DNA from 2 places in the Janthinobacterium sp. FW305-128 genome. Region 2 is predicted to be linked to the other one. Evidence: predicted binding sites of a transcription regulator. Region 2 holds the regulator's gene; the other holds the start of a gene.
What was found. The regulator LexA, encoded in region 2, represses DNA repair genes until DNA is damaged. The targets are predictions, from matches to a motif close to ACTGTATNNNNATACAGT.

Region 1 (3,784 bases), on a different contig from region 2:
ACCTGGCTGTCGTTCAGGCCCGTCGTCACCAGCATGGCGGGATAATTCTTGCGCGCGATGTTGTCGTAGGGCGAGTAGCTGAGCATGTAGTCGTAGGCCGCCTTCTGGTTCGGGTCGCCCCATTCCAGGTATTCGCCCGTCGTCAGGGGCAGGCTGGCGTCCATCATGGTGTTCATCACGTCGACGAATGGTACGGCCGCGTGCACGGCGTGGAACAGCTCGGGACGCATGTTGACGACGGCGCCCATCAGCAAGCCGCCGGCGCTGCCGCCCTGGATGATCAGGCGGTTCGGACTGGTCCATTTTTCGCGCACCAGGTAGTCGGCGCTGTCAATGAAGTCATGGAAGGTGTTTTTCTTCTTCATCAGCATGCCGTCTTCATGCCACGCTTCGCCCATGTCGGTGCCGCCGCGGATATGCGCCTGCGCATAGATGACACCGCGTTCCAGCAGGCTGATGCGGCTGATGGAAAAAGTGGCTTCCGTCGAGATGCCATACGAGCCATACGAGTACAGCAGCAGCTGCGCGGAACCGTCGAGCTTGACGCCCTTCTTGTAGACGACCCACAGCGGCACTTGCACGCCATCGCGCGCTGTCACCCACAGACGCTGCGTGGTGTAGCGGCTGCCGTCAAAGCCGCCGACGATTTCCTGCTGCTTCAGCACCGTGCGCTGTCCATCCTTCATGCCGACATCGATGATGGTGGGCGGCGTGACGGGCGACTGGTACGACATGCGAAATTGTGTGGCGGAAAACTCCGGCGTGCCGGCCGCCGTGGCCAGGTAGACGGGGTCGTCGAACTGCACGGTTTTCCAGTTCTTTTGCGCAAAATCAAGGATGCGCGCGCGGTTCAGGGCGCGCGCCTTTTCCATCACCACCAGATAGCCCTGGAAGACGTCGATGGACTGGATCACGGCATCCTTGTTGTGCGGCACGACGGGTTTCCAGTGTTTCGGCTGCGGGGTGCTCAATGGCGCGCTGACGACGCGGAAATTCTTCGCATCCTTGTTGGTCAGGATGTACAGCTGGCCGTCGCGGTGTTCGACGACGTAGCGGTGGCCTTTTTCGCGTTTCAGTACGCTCTGGAAACTGCCTTGCGGCTTGTTCGTTGGCAACAGCAGCACTTCGCTCGTATCCGTGCTGCGCGCCGTGAGCACAAAGTAGCGCTGGTCGCGCGTGCGGCTCACGCCGATGGCGAATTGCTCTACCGGCTCTTGATAGACCTGCTGCGGCATGCCGCCCAAGGCCAGGCGGAACAAGCGGTCAGCGCGCTTGGTGGTGGCGTCTTCCTGCGTGAGCATCAGGGTGGCGTTGTCGGCCGCCCAGGCCAGGGATGTGACGCGCGGCATGCTGTCGCCCAGCAACTTGCCTGTCTTCAAATCCTTGACATGCAGCGCGTACTGGCGGAAACCCGTCGTGTCGGTGGTGTAGGCCAGCAATTGTTCGTTCGGGCTGATGGCAAACGCGCGCACGGCAAAAAATTTGTGGCCTTCGGCCAGTTGATTCTGATCCAGCAAGATTTCTTCAAGCGCCTGCGCATCGTAGGCGCCGCTGGTGCCGACGGGGCGGCGGCAGTGAATCGGATACTGCTTGCCCGCTTCCGTGCGCGTGTAATAGTAGAAATTGCCCTGGCGCGCAGGCACGGACAGGTCCACTTCCTGCATGCGTCCCTTGATTTCCGCAGTCAGCTTGTCGGCCAGCGGCTGGATCGGGGCCGTGACGGCCGCCGTATAGGCGTTTTCCGCATTCAGGTAGTCGATCACGGCAGGATCGGTCTTCTTTTGCAGCCAGCGGTAGTCGTCCGTAACCACGGTGCCGTGGCGCGTTTCCTGCCAGGCCGTCTTGGCGGCGACCGGCGCGGTGGCGGCGGCATCGGCGGCCAGCGCGGATGCCGCCAGCGTGGACAGCAGGATGGATGAGCAGACGGCCAGGCGGCGCAAAGCTTGATGTGCTGTAGACAAGGCAACTCCTTTTATAGTCGTGTCAGGATTGTAATCTTGCTATTGAGAAAAGCAACTGCGGAGCGCGTGCGTTTCAACTTGCATCCATGGGCATTTCCAGCGATACTGTATATAACTACAGTATTCCGCCGCGAGGTGTCCTTGACCACATCTGCCCCTACATTGCCTGAACCGCGCCGCTGGATAGCCCATCTGGACATGGATGCCTTTTTCGCCTCCGTGGAACTGTTGAAATATCCGGAATTGCGCGGCGAAGCCGTCGTCATCGGCGGCGGCCGGCTGCAGCAACCCCTGTTGCAGGAAGACGGCACGCGGCAATTCGCGCGCATGCGCGACTACGTGGGGCGCGGCGTCGTCACCACGTCGACCTATGCGGCGCGCAAGTTTGGCGTGTTTTCCGCCATGGGCATCATGAAGGCGGCGAAACTGGCGCCCGACAGCATCCTGCTGCCGGCCGATTTCGAGGCTTACCGCGAGTATTCGGCCCGCTTCAAGCAGGCCGTGGCCCAGCTGTGCCCCATCATCCAGAACGTGGGCATCGATGAAATCTATGTCGACCTGACCGAATACGGCGAGCAGGCGCCGGCCATGGCGGCGCGACTGAAGGCGGCCGTGTTCGAGGCGACGGGCCTGTCGTGCTCGATCGGCCTGGCGCCGAACAAATTGCTGGCAAAAATCTGTTCCGATCTGGAAAAGCCCGACGGGCTCACCATTTTGTCGCCCGAGGATGTGGAAACGCGGGTCTGGCCCTTGCCGGCGAAAAAGATCAATGGCATCGGCCCGAAAGCCACGGCCAAGCTGGAAGCGCTGGGCATTATCACCATCGGCGAGCTGGCGCGGGCCGACATGGCCATGCTGCGCACGCAGTTCGGCGACCTGTACACGGGCTGGCTGCGCCAGGCGGCGCTGGGCATCGACGAGCGGCCCGTGCAGACGAGCCGGGAAACCAAGTCCGTCAGCCGCGAAACGACGTTCGAGCGCGACTTGCAGGTGGTGCGCGACCGCGCCACGCTGTCGGAAAAGCTGGAAAGCCTGTGCACGCGCGTGGCGGGCGACCTCGACAAGCAGTCGCTGGCGGGGCGCACGGTGGGCATCAAGCTGCGCTTCGAGGATTTCAGCACGGTCACGCGCGACATCACCCTGCCCAGTGCCACGGCGGACGCCGCCGCCATCCTGCGCGCCAGCCGCGACTGCTTGCGGCGCGTGCCATTTGACAAGAAAATCCGCCTGCTGGGCGTGCGCATCTCGACCTTGTCCGATCCGGCCGTCATGACGCGGCAGGCGCCAGCCCAGGCGGAGCTGTTTCCCGCCCTGTAGCGGCATTCCCCATGCATCAACAACACCGCGCCAGTCCGCGCTTTTGACGGCATTCCCGTGTCGAAAGTGTAGAATGGCGTTCCCCTGGCACTACTGAAACAAACGGAAGACAAAAACTATGTGGTTCAAGAATCTTCAGATTTACCGCCTGCCCGCACCGTGGGCTTACACGCCAGAACAACTGGAAGAGGCTTTGTCCTCGAACAAATTTACGCCGGCGACCAGCATGGATCTGATGCGCCAGGGCTGGGATACGCCACGCCCGAACGGCGGCCTGGTCCACGTGGTCAACAAGCAAATGCTGATCTTGCTGGGCACGGAAAAGAAACTGCTGCCGGCCACCGTCATCAACCAGGTGGCCAAGGCCCGCGCCGCCGAGATGGAAGAAGCGCAAGGCTTTGCGCCTGGTAAAAAGGCCATGAAGGAATTGAAGGAACGCGTGGCCGACGAGCTGCTGCCGCGCGCGTTCAGCATCCGCAGCAACGTCTGGACGTGGATCGACCCCG
Region 2 (3,784 bases):
CGCTTGCGGGCCAGGCCCGCAGACGATTACGCGTTCGCGTCTGGAACGACAGCGATAACAACTTCCACGACCACGTCGGTGTGCAGAGCAACCGAAACGTTGTGCTCGCCAACGATCTTCAGCGGGCCGGTAGGCATGCGGATTTGTGCTTTTTCAACAGCAAAACCTTGCTTGGTCAGCGCTTCAGCGATGTCGAAGTTGGTGACGGAACCGAACAGACGGCCATCGACGCCAGCTTTTTGAGCAACTTGAACGGTCAGGCCGCTCAGTTTTTCGCCCTGGGCTTGCGATGCGGCCAGTTTGGCGGCAGCAGCTTTTTCCAGTTCGGCGCGCTTGACTTCGAATTCAGCCACAGCGGTTGCCGTAGCACGACGTGCCAGGCGTTGCGGGATCAGGAAGTTACGTGCGTAACCGTCTTTGACTTTGACGACTTCGCCGAGGTTACCGACGTTTACAACTTTTTCTAACAGAATGATTTGCATAGTTCTTCTCCAGGAATATCTGACCGATTAAGCGTGGTGCAGATCGGTGTATGGCAGCAGCGCGAGGAAGCGAGCGCGCTTGATTGCGGTGTCGACTTGGCGCTGGTAGTGCGCTTTGGTACCGGTCAGGCGTGCTGGCATGATCTTGCCGTTTTCCTGGACGAAGTCTTTCAGCGTGTCGACGTCTTTGTAGTCGACTTGCTCAACGTGAGCTGCCGTGAAGCGGCAGAACTTCTTACGTTTGAACAAAGGGTTTTGCTGTTTGCGTTTTTCTTTAAGCTTGAGCTTATTTTTGTCGAACTTTTTACCGAATGCCATGTCAGGCTCCTGTATCTAAAATGCGCTAGTCAGAATTGACTGCACTAAAATCAATGATGTGAAACACCAAACTCTTGCTGTTGCGGCTCTTCCTGGCCAGGAAACCCGTGAACTGATACACCCCGCCCAAGCTTGCCTGGCTGAACCGGCCTGAAATTTCGCCAGCGGCTAGCGCGGCAACATCAAACTCGGTCAAACGGGCAATCCCTGCTTCCATCTGCTGCGAACTGTGTTGCAATACTGCATTCACAATCGGCAGCCCTGCCGGGGTATAGCGCAATATTTCGCGCTCGGCAATGATGGCGGTGACTTGTAGCTGGTTCAGCGCACGATCCTGGTCAAGAATTAAGCTGCTGCTGCGGCTGGAGCGGCTGCTGGTGCTTCGGTGCGGTGGCTTTTGGCCGCGTCTTCGCGTTGTACCGATTTCATCATCGGCGAAGGAGCTGTTTCAGCTTTCTTCATTTTAACGGTCAGGTGACGCAACACGGCATCATTGAATTTGAATGCTGTTTCCAACTCGACCAGGGTCTCGTTGTCGCATTCGATGTTCAGGCAGATGTAGTGTGCTTTAGGCAGCTTTTGGATCGAGTAAGCCATTTGACGGCGGCCCCAATCTTCCACGCGGTGAACCGAACCGCCGCGGGTGGTTACGCTGGCTTTGTAGCGTTCGATCATCGCGGGCACTTGCTCGCTTTGGTCCGGATGGACGATAAAGACTATTTCATAATGACGCATGCAAACTCCTTCAGGTCGGATTGATAATCGCCCACCCCGGCGTCAAGACGGGTGTGGGAAGGTCAGCCGAAGATTATAACCGCCTTTTGCAAACGTTTCAATCATTGCTTGCGCCAGTGCCCGAAAAGCCCGCGGACCACCGTGCTTTTCGACCGGGAACAAGTATTTCTTGCGAAATTCGCCGAAAACACGGAAATCCCCTTGCATAGTGGGCGATACTGTACAAAAATACAGACTGTTCATATAGACAGCATTTTAGTATGCACCCACCGCTCATGATCAAGCTGACAGCACGACAAGAACAAATCCTGAACCTGATCAAGGACGCGATTGAAAACACGGGCTTTCCTCCCACCCGTGCCGAAATTGCCAATGAACTGGGTTTCAAATCGGCCAATGCGGCCGAGGAGCATTTGCAGGCCCTGGCCCGCAAGGGCGCGATCGAGATTTCGCCCGGCACCTCGCGCGGCATCCGCCTGATCGGCGCGGCAGCTGAAGCGCCGCCATCGAAAGTGCCGGCGGCGCTGCTGATGTCGCTGCCCCTGATCGGCAGGGTGGCCGCCGGTTCGCCCATCCTTGCCCAGGAAAACCTGGAAGCGAGCTACAACGTGGACCCCGCCCTGTTTTCGGCCAAGCCCGACTTCCTGCTGAAGGTGCGCGGCTGGTCCATGCGCGACGCCGGCATCATGGATGGCGATTTACTGGCCGTCAAAAAGGTCGACAGCGCCAAGAATGGCCAGATCGTCGTGGCCCGCATCGGCGACGAAGTCACGGTCAAGCGCTACAAGAAGACGGGTTCCGTCATCGAACTGCTGCCGGAAAACCCCGACTTCAAGGTCATCACCGTGTCGCCGGAAGATGAATTTGCCCTGGAAGGCCTGGCCGTCGGACTCATGCGCAGCTGGCATTAAGTTGCCTGCCGGGGTCAGACCCGCCGGGTTTGACCCCAGTTTTTAGTTGCGGCCCCTTCTCATGCCTGACACCTAAGTTCTGACACCTAAGTTTCCGTCATCGAACTGCTGCCGAAAGATGAATTCGCCCTGGAAGGCCTGGCTGTGGGACTGATGCGCAACTGGCATTAAACGACTGCACGAACAAAGGGCCGCAACAGCATGACTGTTGCGGCCCTTTTCATTTGTCCGACGACTTATACATCGAGTGCTTGGCGGAAATCCTCAAGCAGATCCACCTCATCCTCGATACCGACGGAGACGCGGATCAGCGATTCGGCGATGCCCATGCTGGCGCGGCGCTCGGCGCCCATCTCATAGAAGATCGTGTGGGCGACGGGAATGACGAGGGTGCGCGTGTCGCCCAGGTTGCTCGCGGGAATAGCCAGATTCAAACGATTGAGGAAATCGAAGCAATCGATGCCATCCTTCAATTCAAAGCTGAACAGCGAACCATAGCTGCGGAACAGGTCGCTCGCCAAGGCGTGCTGCGGGTGCGACGGCAAGCCCGGGTAGTGCACGGCCGCCACTCTCGGATCGGCGGCCAGCATGGTGGCCAGCGCCAGGGCGTTCGAGCAGGTGCGGTCCATGCGCAAGGCCATGGTTTCCGCGCCGACGGCGATATGGTGCGCCGCTTCCGGCCCCAGGGACGCGCCGAAGTCGCGCAAGGCCTTGGCGCGGATTTGCGCGATGCCCCACTGCGCGGGCGCCGCCTTCTTGTAGTTCTCGAAAATATTCGGATACTGCGTCCAGTCGAACACGCCCGTGTCCGTCAAGCTGCCGCCCAGCGCATTGCCGTGGCCGCCGATGGATTTCGTCAAGGCATTGACCACGAGGCCCGCGCCCACGGCTTTCGGGCGGAACAAATACGGCGTCGTCATCGTGTTGTCGACGATGTACAAGATGCCCTTTTCGCGGCACAGGTCACCGATTTTTTTCAGGTCGGCGATCTGCGTGCGCGGATTGGCGATGGTTTCCACGAACACGATGCGCGTGGCAGGCGTGATGGCGGCCGCCACGTTGGCCACCTCGGTGGCGTCGACGAAGGACACGGCGATGCCCTGCCCCGTCACCGTTTGCCACAGGCTGTTGGTATTGCCGAACAAAAAGGCCGACGAGACGACATGGTCGCCCGCGCGCAGCAGCGACTGCACCACGGCGCCGATGGCGCCCATGCCGGTGGCGAAGCACAAGGTCGCGACGCCGTCTTCCATCTTGTTGACCTTGTCTTCCAGCGCGGACACGGTGGGGTTGCCCTGGCGGCCATAGCGGAAACCGGGTTCCTTGCCCTGGAATACG

Region 1: the regulator LexA is predicted to act here: its motif matches at 2,066-2,083, upstream of dinB (DNA polymerase IV).

The regions. Positions count from the first base shown of each region.
Region 1 is NZ_JACYMK010000013.1:110,981-114,764, reverse strand. It holds gene IGS60_RS24480 (S9 family peptidase) at 1-1,961, opposite strand, end outside; gene dinB (DNA polymerase IV) at 2,103-3,278, shown strand; gene IGS60_RS24470 (recombination-associated protein RdgC) at 3,397-3,784, shown strand, end outside.
Region 2 is NZ_JACYMK010000008.1:257,522-261,305, reverse strand. It holds gene rplI (50S ribosomal protein L9) at 27-482, opposite strand; gene rpsR (30S ribosomal protein S18) at 510-800, opposite strand; gene priB (primosomal replication protein N) at 826-1,125, opposite strand; gene rpsF (30S ribosomal protein S6) at 1,146-1,535, opposite strand; gene lexA (transcriptional repressor LexA) at 1,811-2,446, shown strand; gene IGS60_RS18245 (cystathionine gamma-synthase family protein) at 2,683-3,784, opposite strand, start outside.